Regions from separate parts of the Pseudomonas cerasi genome, predicted to be linked through region 3. Evidence: riboswitches for the same ligand, from Rfam matches in the RefSeq annotation. Region 3 holds a riboswitch; each other region holds the start of a gene.
The links. Region 3 has a riboswitch for cobalamin ahead of PI739_RS21060 (ABC transporter substrate-binding protein). Riboswitches for the same ligand answer to the same signal wherever they lie in the genome.

Region 1: it holds a riboswitch for cobalamin, as region 3 does, so the genes downstream of both, cobO (cob(I)yrinic acid a,c-diamide adenosyltransferase) here and PI739_RS21060 (ABC transporter substrate-binding protein) in region 3, are expected to answer to the same signal.
Region 2: it holds a riboswitch for cobalamin, as region 3 does, so the genes downstream of both, cobW (cobalamin biosynthesis protein CobW) here and PI739_RS21060 (ABC transporter substrate-binding protein) in region 3, are expected to answer to the same signal.

What each region holds. Positions count from the first base shown of each region.
Region 1 covers NZ_JAQJVM010000002.1:515,716-520,154, reverse strand. Annotated here, with positions in the region: gene PI739_RS11525 (PQQ-dependent sugar dehydrogenase) at 1-1,273, opposite strand, end outside; cobalamin riboswitch at 1,393-1,606, shown strand; gene cobO (cob(I)yrinic acid a,c-diamide adenosyltransferase) at 1,698-2,309, shown strand; gene PI739_RS11515 (cobyrinic acid a,c-diamide synthase CobB) at 2,335-3,630, shown strand; gene bluB (5,6-dimethylbenzimidazole synthase) at 3,627-4,277, shown strand; gene cbiB (adenosylcobinamide-phosphate synthase CbiB) at 4,274-4,439, shown strand, end outside.
Region 2 covers NZ_JAQJVM010000003.1:1,122,584-1,127,022, forward strand. Annotated here, with positions in the region: gene cobN (cobaltochelatase subunit CobN) at 1-1,092, opposite strand, end outside; gene cobW (cobalamin biosynthesis protein CobW) at 1,096-2,160, opposite strand; cobalamin riboswitch at 2,280-2,501, opposite strand; cobalamin riboswitch at 2,560-2,774, shown strand; gene PI739_RS20575 (CbtB domain-containing protein) at 2,874-3,056, shown strand; gene PI739_RS20580 (CbtA family protein) at 3,067-3,789, shown strand; gene PI739_RS20585 (cobalamin biosynthesis protein) at 3,767-4,216, shown strand; gene cobM (precorrin-4 C(11)-methyltransferase) at 4,249-4,439, shown strand, end outside.
Region 3 covers NZ_JAQJVM010000003.1:1,248,772-1,253,210, forward strand. Annotated here, with positions in the region: gene PI739_RS21045 (response regulator transcription factor) at 1-45, opposite strand, end outside; gene PI739_RS21050 (phosphatase PAP2 family protein) at 66-968, opposite strand; gene pmrG (lipopolysaccharide core heptose(II)-phosphate phosphatase PmrG) at 935-1,630, opposite strand; cobalamin riboswitch at 1,947-2,145, shown strand; gene PI739_RS21060 (ABC transporter substrate-binding protein) at 2,276-3,289, shown strand; gene PI739_RS21065 (FecCD family ABC transporter permease) at 3,286-4,308, shown strand; gene PI739_RS21070 (ABC transporter ATP-binding protein) at 4,305-4,439, shown strand, end outside.

The sequences.
Region 1 (4,439 bases), on a different contig from region 3:
CCACCAGCAAACCGCCGCGCTGGTCATTGACCACGCCAACCGGACGGCCCATGGCTTTTTCATCCTTGTTGAGGAAGCCGGTCAACACATCGACCGGTGTGCCGTTGGGTTTGCCGCCACTGAATGGAATGAACACCACCTTATAGCCGCTGTGCGGTTTGCGGTTCCATGAGCCGTGCTGGCCAATGAACAGGCCTTCGTTGAACGGTGCAGCCAGTGTCTTGCCGTCAGCGAACACCAGGCCCAGCGAAGCGGTGTGCGGACCGACTGCGTAATCCGGGGCAATCGCCTTGGCGACCAGTGCCGGGTTCTGCGGCTTGACGCGCTCGTCGACATGCTGGCCGTAGTAGCTGTAAGGCCAGCCGTAGAATGCGCCGTCCTGCACCGAGGTGACGTAGTCAGGCACCAGATCGCTGCCGATCTCGTCGCGCTCGTTGACCGCCGTCCACAGTTTGCCGGTCTTCGGCTCCCAATCCATGCCGTTGGGGTTGCGCAGGCCCGACGCGAAGATCCGGTGGTTGCCGGTGGCCGCGTCCACTTCCCAGATCGCCGCACGACCCTCTTCCTTGTCCATGCCGTTTTCGGCCACGTTGCTGTTGGAGCCCACGGTCACGTACAGCTTGCTGCCATCCTTGCTGGCGATGACATTCTTGGTCCAGTGGTGATTGAGCGTGCCGCCCGGCAGGTCGACCACCTTGGTCGCCTGCGCGCTGATCGAGGTCTGCCCTGATTCATACGGGAAGCTGATCAGGCGATCGGTATCGGCGACATACAGCTTGTTGCCCACCAGGGTCATGCCGAACGGCGAATTGAGGTTTTGCAGGAAAACCGTGCGCGTCTCTGCCACACCGTCCTTGTCTACGTCGCGCAGCAACGTGATGCGGTTGGCGCTGGGCACACCGGCACCGGCGCGGCCCATGACTTTTTCCATCACCCAGCCGCGAATGCCTTTGGAGTCATCCGGTTTGGCGGGCGAATTGGTTTCTGCGACCAGCACGTCACCGTTGGGCAACACATACAGCCAGCGCGGGTGGTCGAGGTTTTCGGCGAACGCAGCCACTTGTGTGCCCGGCGCGGCGACCGGCTTGGCGCCTTTTTCCCAGCCTACGGCAGGGGCGATGTTGACGGTCGGGATCAGCGTCTTGTTGGGCTCCGGCAGCTTGGGCGAGGGGCCTGTTCCATCCGAGACTTGCAGTCTCGAAGACTCGCCGCAGGCAGCGAGGCCGCCGGCGACCAGAAGCAACACTGCGTAGTGGGGGCTGAGTTTGAACATTGTCGATCTCCATTAACAAGGGCATGGTCCAGTAACTGATAGAGGCACCGCCAACCCGCTAGGTTCAATCACGTTCCGCGGCGACGGTGTCGATTGACGCTCCCGGTCCAACCCTCTACCCTTCGCGGTTTGTTTCAGGTGCTCTGCAATCCCCGATTGGCAGAGTGAAACAGGGAAGCCGGTGTGGGTCGACAGATCCGATCCCGGCGCTGCCCCCGCAACGGTAAATGAGTCAAGGCTGTGCCTGACGCCACTGTGTTTCGACATGGGAAGGCGCGCAGCCGGGGTGACCCGCTCATGAGCCCGGAGACCGGCCTGAATCACTCAATGACATCACGGAGGGTGATGTTCTGTGCAGGGCGTTGCCGTGCTGTCCAGTGCTGTCCTTCCGTCTGTTGTCGCCTGCCCCGAGCGGAGAACCCAGATGAACGAATCCCCCGAACGCGACGAACGCCATCTGGCGCGCATGCAGCGCAAGAAAGCCGTCATGGACGAGCGTATCGCCAGCTCGCCCAACGAGTGCGGCCTGCTGCTGGTATTGACCGGCAATGGCAAGGGCAAGAGCAGCTCGGCATTCGGCATGCTCGCCCGCGCCATGGGCCACGACATGCAGTGTGGTGTGGTGCAGTTCATCAAGGGCCGCAACAGCACGGGCGAAGAAATGTTTTTCCGCCGTTTCCCCGAGCAGGTGCGCTATCACGTAATGGGTGAGGGCTTCACCTGGGAAACCCAGGATCGCCAGCGCGACATCGCCGCCGCCGAAGCCGCCTGGGCCGTGTCTCAGGAAATGCTTCGCGATCCGGCCATTGGTCTGGTGGTGCTCGACGAACTGAACATCGCCCTCAAACATGGCTACCTCGACCTTGAACAAGTGCTCAGCGACCTGCAGGCACGTCCGCCGATGCAGCATGTATTGGTGACTGGCCGCGGTGCCAAAGCCGAATTGATCGACCTGGCCGATACCGTTTCCGAGATCGGCGTGGTCAAGCACGCGTTTCAGGCCGGTATTCGTGCGCAGAAAGGTATCGAGCTGTGAACCCTTCATCATTGAGCGCATTGCAATGAGAGCCCCGCGTGATTGTCCGGCGGTATTGATCGCTGCGCCTGCCTCCGGGCAAGGCAAAACCACGGTGACCGCTGCACTGGCACGCTTGCACCGCAACCAGGGGCGCAAGGTCCGGGTGTTCAAGTGCGGCCCGGACTTTCTTGACCCGATGATTCTTGAGCGGGCCAGTGGTGCGCCGGTCTATCAACTGGACATGTGGATGGTCGGTGCCGATGAAAGCCGTCGCCTGTTGTGGGAGGCGGCTGACGAGGCGGACCTGATTCTGATCGAAGGGGTCATGGGGCTGTTCGACGGCACGCCGTCGAGCGCCGACCTGTCCCGGCATTTTGGCGTGCCGGTACTCGGTGTGATCGACGGCACGGCCATGGCGCAGACGTTTGGCGCACTGGCGCTGGGCCTGGCGCGCTATCAGCCTGATCTGCCGTTCGCCGGCGTGCTGGCCAATCGCGTCGGCACGGTACGCCATGCGCAGTTGCTGGAGAACAGCCTGACCGAAGGCCTGCGCTGGTACGGCGCACTGTCCCGGGAAGTCGGCTTCGAATTGCCCAGCCGTCATCTGGGGTTGGTCCAGGCCAGTGAGCTCAATGATCTGGACGTGCGTCTGGACATGGCTGCTGCGGCGCTGGCCAGCACCTGTGAAGTGGCTTTGCCGCCGGCCGTGACCTTTACCGCGCCCGACCCGGTTCATGTCGAACCGCTGCTGCGCGGCGTACGCATTGCCATCGCACGCGATGAAGCCTTTGCCTTTCTGTATGGCGCGAGCCTGGAACTGCTGAGGAACATGGGCGCCGAGCTGAGTTTCTTCTCGCCGGTCCATGATCGCGAGCTTCCCGAGGCCGACAGCCTGTACCTGCCCGGTGGCTACCCGGAGCTGCACCACGTGGCGTTGGCCGCCAATGGCACAATGCAGGCTTCGATCAGGGCTCACCATATTGCCGGCAAGCCGATTCTTGCCGAGTGCGGCGGCATGCTCTATTTGCTCGAAGCCCTGACCGATGTCGAGGGCGTGCGCGCCGAACTGGTCGGCTTGCTGTCCGGTGAAGCGGTCATGCAGAAGCGTCTGGCGGCGCTGGCCTTGCAGGCCGTCGAGCTGCCCGAGGGCACGCTGCACGGCCATACCTATCACCACTCGCTGACCAGCACCGAGCTGCAGCCGATTGCGCGTGGCGTCAGCCCCAATGGCGGGCGCGGCGCAGAAGCGGTCTATCGTTTGGGTCGTCTGACCGCGTCCTACGTGCATTTCTATTTTCCTTCCTGCCCCCGGGCGATTGCGGCGCTGTTCAAACCATGACCGAGCAAGCGTTCAGCCCCGAAGAGCGGGCTGCGGTGTACCGCGCTATCGCCGAACGTCGCGACATGCGCCACTTCATCGGTGGTGCGGTCGCGCCCGAGCTATTGGCGCGCGTGCTCGAAGCTGCGCATCAGGCTCCCAGCGTCGGGCTGATGCAGCCGTGGCGCTTCATCCGCATCAGCGATCCGCTATTGCGCGGCAGGATGCAGGCGCAGGTAGAGGAGGAGCGTGTTCGTACCGCCGAGGCGCTGGGGGAGCGAACCGACGAGTTCATGAAGCTCAAGGTCGAAGGCATCAACGACTGCGCAGAAGTGCTGGTCGCCGCGCTGATGGAAGGGCGTGAGCAACACATTTTCGGGCGTCGCACCTTGCCCGAAATGGACATGGCATCGCTGTCCTGCGCGATCCAGAACCTGTGGCTGGCATCGCGTGCAGAAGGCCTGGGCATGGGCTGGGTGTCGCTGTTCGACCCCGAGGCATTGGCCGAACTGCTGGGCATGCCTGACGGCGCGAAGCCGCTGGCGATCATTTGCCTGGGGCCGGTCAAGGAATTCTATCCTGCGCCAATGCTGGTGATGGAAGGCTGGGCGCAGGCGCGTCCGCTGCACGAGCTGCTGTACGAGAATCAATGGGGAGTGAATCAATGAGTGTGGCGCTGTTGAGCGTCGCCGGGGTCGCGCTGGATGCGCTGCTCGGTGAGCCAAAACGATGGCATCCGCTGGTGGCGTTCGGCAACTTCGCCAATCGGGTCGAGCAGCGTTTCAACAGTGGCGGCCGTGGCTGGCGCAGTCACGGCGTTACCGCCTGGG
Region 2 (4,439 bases), 130 kb from region 3:
CCGCGCCAGTTGCGCGACGAAATCCATCCGGTCCGGCTGGGCGCGGTAGCAGACCACGTCCGACTGGCTGCGCTCACTGCGCCAGGCCAGGTCCTTGAAGCTGATCGGCCGGCTGATGATCCGTCCGTCCAGCTCCGGCAAGGCAATGTGCATCGCCAGATCACGAGCGCCAAGGCCCTGTTCGCTGGCCTGCCAGGCAGGCTCGTTGTCCTGCGCGCAGATGGCCTGAATGACCGGCACGTTGCGCCGAAACGGCCGCAGATGCGGCGCTTCCGGACTCGACTGGGCAAAACCGGTGGTATTGAGGATCAGCTCGGTTTCAGCCTCATCCAGCCAGTCCTCCACCTGAGTGAAACAGCCGGGCTCCTTGAGGCTGGCCACGGCTATGGGCAGCGGGTTGATGCCTTGCGCCTGCAAGCGCACACAGAACTCATCGATGAAACCGGTATTGGCGGCCTGCAGGTGCGAGCGATAGAACAGCAGCGCTACCACCGGCTGCTCGGCAAGCCAGTCTGCCTGCCAATCGGCAAGCTGCGCGCTTGCCAAACGCGGATGGTAGATCGCCATGCGCGGCAACGGCGCGGGCTCGACCCAGGAATAATCGCGGTCCAGCCAGCGACTGGCCATGCAGTTGTACAGTTGCAGCGCGTTTTGCAGGCCGCCCTGACGCAAAAACTGCCAGAGTCGGTCGCGCTCTACGGCAGGCACGGTGCTCAAATCACTCAGCTCTGGATCAGGGCGGTCATCACCCGGCACCAGAATGACCTGAACGCCGCGTGCCGCGAGCTCCATCAGCCGCTCGACGCCGTAGCGCCAGTAGCCAATACCGCCGTGCAGAGAAATCAGGATGACCTTTGCGTGACGCAGCACTTCATCGACGTACAGGTCGACAGAGGCGTGATTCTGGACCTGCATCGGGTTGGCCAGACGCAGGCTGGGGTAGTCTTCGGGGAGCTGCCGGGCAGCTTCGGCCAGCAGCGCCAGGCTGGAGTCGCCGCTGCAGAGAATCACCAGCTCGGCCGGGGTCTGGCCCAGATCGGCAATATTGTCGTCAGGTACGAAACCGCCGGGCTGGGTTCTCAGTAAATGCATGGGTCAGCCGGCAATCGCAGCGTTGAGTTGCGCTTGCAGGGCTGCGGCATCCAGCTCCTGACCAATCAGCACCAAGTGTGTGGCACGCTCTTCATCGGCACGCCAGGCGCGGTCGAAGTGCTTGTCGAAACGCGTCCCGACACCTTGAATCAGCAGGCGCATCGGCTTGCCGGGAATGGCCGCGAAGCCCTTCACACGAAGAATGCCGTGCTGCACCACCAACTGATTCAGTGCATCGAGCAGGACTTTCTCGTCAGCTTGCGGCAGTTTCAGGGATATCGAATCGAACGCGTCGTGATCGTGGTCATCATGATCGTCATCGTCGTGGTGATCATGGTGGGTCTTGCGCGCATCGATATGCAGTTCGGACTCGGCACCGACACCCAGCAACACGCTGATCGGCAGGCGACCACTGCTGGCTTCGATCACCTTGACGGCAGGCGGCAACTCTTCGGCAACTTCGGCACGCACCGTCGCCAGACCTTCGGCGTCGATCATGTCGGCCTTGTTGAGGATCACCAGATCAGCGCTGGCCAGTTGATCGGCAAACAGTTCGTGCAGGGGCGACTCGTGGTCCAGGTTGGGATCAAGTTTGCGCTGCGCATCGACCTGATCAGGGAAGGCAGCGAAAGTACCAGCCAGTACCGCCGGGCTGTCGACCACCGTAATCACCGCATCGACCGTGCAGGCGTTGCGGATTTCCGGCCATTGAAAAGCCTGGACCAGCGGCTTGGGCAGCGCCAGCCCCGAGGTTTCGATCAGGATATGGTCCAGATCACCACGGCGCGCGACCAGTTCGCGCATGACCGGGAAGAACTCTTCCTGCACGGTGCAGCACAGGCAGCCGTTGGCCAGTTCGTACACCCGGCCGTTGGCTTCTTCTTCGGTGCAGCCGATCGTGCACTGCTTGAGGATTTCTCCGTCGATGCCCAGCTCGCCGAACTCATTGACGATGACCGCAATGCGCCGCCCTTCGGCGTTGTCGAGCATGTGCCGCAACAGGGTGGTCTTGCCCGAGCCGAGGAAGCCGGTGACGATGGTGACGGGAAGCTTGGCCAGTGTTTTCATCAGGTGCCCTTTGGCAATGCGGCGGGCAAACAGGACGAGAACCGCATGCAGGACACGCAGATCGGATCGCCACCGGATCACCCCGCCCGGTTGTAGTGAGAATTCTCCAGGGCCGCAGCATGTGCGGCCCGTTCGAGGCAGGTCTCCTGGCTCACGGCGGCGTGCGGCAGGCAGTGAGAAACGCCGACACGCATTCATCGCGCCTTCCCGCCGCAGCAGTGGCTGTGCAATGAACATGACCGTTTACAGTTGCGGGGGCAGCTGCGGCTTGTACCGCATTCCCGTCTTAGCTCCACTGGGTGATGTTTTACCCAGGGAGAACCTCGAGTCAGCAAGGCTACGCAGTGACTGCAGACAGGTCAATCGTTCAGATTGACGCTGCCCTGCCGCCCATGCTCTCCTGTGCGCCTTGTTTCGGGTGCCCCTCACGGGGTGAAACGGGAAACCGGTGCGCTCGCGTTGTCGAGCAAGTCCGGTGCTGCCCCCGCAACGGTAAGCGAGAGTAGGTCTGATCCACTGTGCCGCTGGCATGGGAAGGTGACCTTGCAGGCTTTGACGCACTGACGTCCTGGCCCCTCGCGAGCCCGGAGACCGGCCCGATATGCTTGCAATGACAAACCCGCGGTGGGCGGGCGCAGTTGAAACCTCCGGCATCTGCCGGCAGGCTCTTTTGCGCGTTGCCCACTTGCCGATTACCAACAAGAGGGAACGCCATGTCGACCATCAGCAGCCACGCCGCCGCGCCCAGCTCCACACGCACTCAACGCCTGACAGCCGCCATCAGCGCTGCGCTTCTCGGCGCCTGCCTGGTGTACTTCGCCGGTTTCTCGCACATCGCGGCCGTGCACAACGCGGCACACGACACCCGTCACAGCGCTGCCTTTCCTTGCCATTGAGGGCCACACAATGTTCAAGCGAATCGCCTACACCGCAGGTTTCACCGGCCTGCTCGCCGCCCTGCTGCTGACCCTGCTGCAAAGCCTGTGGGTGGTGCCGCTGATCCAGCAGGCCGAGACCTACGAAAACGCGCCTGCCGAGCAACTGCATCAGCACACGGACGGCGCGTTGGCCGAACACAGCCATGCCCATGAAGAAGCGGCCTGGGAGCCCGAAAACGGTTGGCAGCGTGTGCTGTCCACCACCGGCGGCAACCTGGTGGTCGCGGTGGGCTTTGCGCTGATGCTTGCCGGGCTTTACACCCTGCGGGCACCGGGTCGCACCGTGCAAGGCGCATGGTGGGGGCTGGCCGGTTTTGCCGTGTTCGTGCTGGCCCCGACCCTTGGCCTGCCACCCGAACTGCCAGGCACGGCCGCCGCCGAGTTGAGTCAGCGTCAGCTATGGTGGCTCGGCGCTGCTGCGTCGACTGCCGTCGGGCTGGCCTTGCTGGTGTTCGGCCAGAACTGGCTGCTCAAAGCACTGGGTGTGGCGATTCTGCTGGTCCCGCATGTGCTTGGCGCGCCACAGCCGCTGGTCCATGAAAGCCTGGCTCCCGAGGCTCTGGAATCGCAGTTCATGATGGCCTCGCTGCTGACCAACGCGCTGTTCTGGGTCGCTCTGGGATTGATCAGTGCCTGGCTGTTCCGCAAAAACGATGTGCACGCCGACCATGTCGACCTGCATCAGGCCTGATCCAGTTACCCTTCAACCCGGCGCACCTCTGGTCGCCGGGCTGGGCTGTCGGCGCGGCTGCTCGGCTGCGCTGTTGCGCGATCTGCTTGAGCAAAGCCTGCAGGCACTTGAGCTGGACATTGCCCGGGTGACCGCGCTGGCGTCCATCGACCTGAAACAAACCGAGCCCGGTCTGCTTGAGCTGGCCGGGCAACTGGCAGTGCCACTGGTATGCTTCAACGCCGCGCAACTGGTAGCGTGGGAACTGCACCTGACGCACCGCTCTGCGCAGGTCTTCCAGAGCACTGGCTGTCATGGCGTCGCCGAAGGCTCGGCCCTGGCACTGGCGGCGCAACTGGGAGACGGTACGGCCACGCTGCTGATAGAACGACAGAAAAGCGCGCAGGCCACATTTGCCTTGGCAATCAGCCCTGCGCACAGCGGATAATCTCCCCGCGCTCATTCACCCCGGAGAATTCATTGACTGTCTATTTCATCGGCGCAGGCCCTGGCGATCCGGAGCTGATCACCGTCAAGGGACAACGCCTGATTCGCAACTGCCCGGTCATTATCTACGCAGGCTCGCTGGTCCCCCTCGCTGTGCTGGAAGGTCATCAGGCCGTGCAGGTGACCAACAGCGCCGAGCTGCATCTGGAGCAGATCATCGAGCT
Region 3 (4,439 bases):
GTTATCGTGGATATCACGATGGTCTTCAATAACCAGAATGTTCATTGCCGCGCCTTGTTGTTGTTCTACCCGGCCGACCGGGAACCTGTCGCCAGTGCGTCTGCAGGTCGAGTGACGAATGCATCAGGTTTGTTGACGGCCAACGCCTGGCGAATCGGCTGTTGCAACCTCGATCGGCCATAGAAGCACAAGGCAACCAGCAACGTGCTCAGCCACACCACAATACCTGCCCAGAAGGTGTGCGACATGAAGTGCCAGCCTTGCAGCACCCGCGTGGTGCCGTAAATCATCCCGAGCAGCAGAATGGTCGCCAGCAGAGTATTCGAATGCCGCCAGCAATAGCGACGAGCCACGAAGTATAGGGCCAGCAGACTGAACGCGCTTGACGCGTGACCGCCCGGCCAGCATCGCCCGGCGCCGGCCTCGTGCAGCAGGTTGAAGTTCCTGAACCACTCGATGTGCGCCTGACTGCCACCGTACAAGGTAGTCTCGACAGGACAGTAAACGCTGGTATGGCTTTTCAGGTAATGGATCATAGCGGTGCTCAGCGCAAAGGCAACGATGACGAAAAAGAAGTCCAGCCGGTGCCTGCGTGCAAAGCGCAGGAAGGTGCCCAACCGAGAGCCCGTCAGCCGCCTCGCGAGGCGCGAATCATCATATTTTTCCAGCAACGGCCAGACAAAGGACAGCATCGCACCAATGATCGCCAGCTCTCCGGTCCAGTTCGGAAGGATCCGCGCCCATCTGTGCGTGATGTTCTCGAACAGATGGCTCTGGCCGATGGGAAACACCCCGGCCGTCGAATCGAAAAACAGGTCACTCAGTTGCCGGTCGATCGTGGTCAGGTCGAAGGTGACGAAGACCAGTAACGCGAAAAACACCGGTACACCCAGGTTGATGCCGTAGAACCGCAGCCTGGCGCTGGAAGATGTCGTCAATTGAATTGCTCGCTGTTGAGGTTTGCCCATTGCCCGGCATTCAGGGAGCCGAGGATTTTCGGCGGATGGCTGCCGTCTATTTTTACGAAAAACGCTTGGGCGTACTCACTGGAGCGCTCGCCGCCAGGTACGCCGACCTTGCGCTCGAACTGATCGATGCAGCCACTGTGGGTCACCAGCACCATGTTCTCGCCGCTGACCTTGTGGGCCTGCACCGCTTTCATGAAGCCGCTGTCACAGTCGTTGATCCAGTCCTGGCCAGCCACCGCGTGCCCGGCCAACAGTTGCGCAGTCTGTTGCGTGCGGGTCTTGGGGCTGGCGATAATGCGCGCGTGGTCCATACCCATTTTCTGCAACCCGGCGCCCACCGCCAGAGCGGCGTCGCGGCCGTTGGAGGTAATGCCGTCGGCGTCGCTCATGCACGGGTTGCTCGAGCGGTCACAGCGTTCGGCGTGGCGAATCATCACCACCACATTGCCTTGCCGCCAGTGCTCGCGAAGGCCGGAAACGCTCAGGTTGCTGCCGACCCCCAGGTCCACCACATGCACGCCTGAGAACGCCGAGTAGAACCATGCACAGATAGCCGTCAGCACGACGGCAACGGACATCGATACGATGTGCCGATGCAATTTGTAGCGCTGACTGGTGCCCGAACGGGGAAGTACATTCTTGTTGATTATCGTGTCGGTCAAGGGACCACTCCTGCCATGAACCTATGTGTGGCGTTGACCCAGGGAGTGCCCGAGGTCTGTGCCGCTCCCGTGCAGGCAAGATAGGTTCAGCATCGTCCCGATGCGGTGAAGAAGATGTGAAAAACGTGTTGTGGCCCAGCGCCATGTTTTTCACGCGAACGCTCTGGAATGGGCCTTTGCGGTTTTACGGACGTGAACATGAAGATAATTTAAGCGTTTTTCCCGAAAGTTCAGTGCCCATCGGGACGGTTTTGGACCCACAGACCGTGTGCTGCAGCAGCTGTGCGCAAAGGATTAGCCACTAAAACGCTTATCGTTTACCATGCCGCGCGTCGGTTTCCGAGAGGAACTAACAGGGAATTCGCACGCCTTTCTCACCAGGCGAAAAACGAAACTGCCCCCGCAACTGTAGGCACCGAGCCTGCTCCATGACTGCCACTGGATCGTGATCCGGGAAGGCCGGAGCCTGGCGATGACGTGTCAGTCAGGAGACCTGCCGACCCGCTTCAATCCACTAACCGGCGGGGTGTCCGGGAAGGACATCCGCACGCGTCGGCATTTCCTGTCGTGCCCGGTGATCATCCGGGGATGTGTTTCCTGATGTGCATTGCGCCCTGGCACCTGCTCCAACGGAGACCGCATTTCATGTCGCTGCCCCGCCTCGCCGCATTCGCTGCCAGCCTGACGCTGTCCACCCTGGCCCTCGCCGCCCCCACTCAGTACCCGCTGACCCTTGAAAACTGTGGCGCGACCCTGACCTTCCAGCATGCGCCGACCAAGGCTGTCACCATTGGCCAGGCCGGCACCGAAATGCTTTACGAACTGGGCCTGGGCGACAGACTGGTCGGCACTTCCCTGTGGTTCAACAATGTATTGCCACGCTTCAAGGCGCAGAACGACAAGGTCGAGCGCCTGGCCGACAACGAGCCCAGTTTCGAGGCAGTGATTGGCAAGCGACCGGAACTGGTGGCCGTGCAACTGGAGTGGATGGTCGGCAAACAGGGCGTGGTCGGCACCCGCGAGCAGTTCCATGACCTGAAGATACCCACCTACATCCTGCCGTCCGACTGCGAAGGCAAGGACAATCTGGTCGGTGCCGATGGCACACGCCTGGAGCCGTTCCGCATCGACACCATCTACAAGAGCATCGAGCAACTGGCGCAGATTTTCGATGTGCGGGATCGCGGCGACGCGCTGGTTGCCGACCTCAAGGCCCGCCTGAGCGCAGCGATCGCCAACGTCCGGCAGAACAAGGCCAATGACGTCTCGGCGCTGTTCTGGTTCTCCAGCTCCGACCTCGCCAGCGACCCTTTCGTGGCCGGCCGCAAAGGCATTCCGGACTTCATGCTCAACAGCCTGGGCATGCGCAATATCGTTCAGTCCGACGAGGAATGGCCGACTGTGGGCTGGGAAACCATCGCCAAAGCCAACCCGAGCATTCTGGTCATCGCGCGCATGGATCGCCGCCGCTTCCCGGCCGACGATTACCTGAAAAAAATCGAATTCCTCAAGACCGACCCGGTGACCCGCAACATGGACGCGGTCAAGCATGACCGGATCGTGATCATCGACGCCGAGGGCATGCAGGCGGGCCTGCGCCTGTTCACCGGGTTCGAGGAACTGGCTGACGCCGCCAACCGTTTCAACGCTGCCAAATGAGATTGCCGATAGCGTTGGTTCATGTGCTCTGGGTCTCGGCAGTGCTGGTGCTGGCGATCATGATCGGAGCCGCGATCGGCGAAACCTCGATCAGCCTGAACGTGGTTTTCCAGGTGCTGGCCAACAAACTCTGGGGCGCTGGCTATGTACTCGACCCTATAGACGAAGGCATCGTCTGGAACTACCGGCTGACCCGCGCCATTGTCGCGGCGGCCTGCGGGGCCGGGCTGGCGATCTGTGGTGTGGTGTTGCAATCGTTATTGCGCAACCCGCTGGCAGACCCGTATCTGCTGGGGATTTCCGCAGGGGCTTCGACCGGCGCGGTACTGGTCGCCATTCTGGGCTTTGGTGCAGGTGCGATCTCAATGTCGGCAGGCGCCTTTGTCGGGGCCGTGGCGGCGTTTTCGCTGGTCGCCCTGCTGGCGCATTCCTCACGCGGCACTACGGCAGCCGGGCAGATCATTCTGGCCGGGATCGCCGGGTCGCAACTGTTCAATGCCCTGACCTCGTTTCTGATCACCAAATCGGCAAGCTCCGAGCAGGCACGCGGCATCATGTTCTGGCTGCTGGGTAACCTCAGCGGTGTGCGCTGGCACTCGGTCTGGCTGGCTGTGCCGACAGTACTGGCAGGCCTGCTGGTGTGCCTCTGGCACCGGCGAGCGCTGGACGCGTTCACCTTCGGCAGCGACTCGGCGGCATCACTGGGGATCGCGGTACGGCGCGTGCAGATCATCCTGATCGCCAGCGCTGCGCTGGTCACCGCGGTGATGGTCTCGATTGTCGGCTCCATCGGCTTCGTCGGGCTGGTGATCCCGCACGCGGTGCGGATGCTGGTCGGTGTCCGGCACGCCCGGCTGGTGCCGTTGAGCGCCTTGAGCGGCGCACTGTTTCTGATCGCTGCCGATATCCTTTCGCGCACCCTGATCAAGGGGCAGGCGCTGCCGATCGGGGTGATTACCGCACTGATCGGCGCACCGGTCTTCGCTTTGATTCTTATCCGGGGCAACAGCACGCGATGAATGCCTTACCTCATCCGCTCAGTGCACCGGTACTCGGTTGTTCCGGTCTGGGTTATTCGGTACGTGGCGCAGCGCTGCTGCGCGATGTCGACCTGAGCATTGCCGCAGGTGAAACCCTGGCCGTGGTCGGT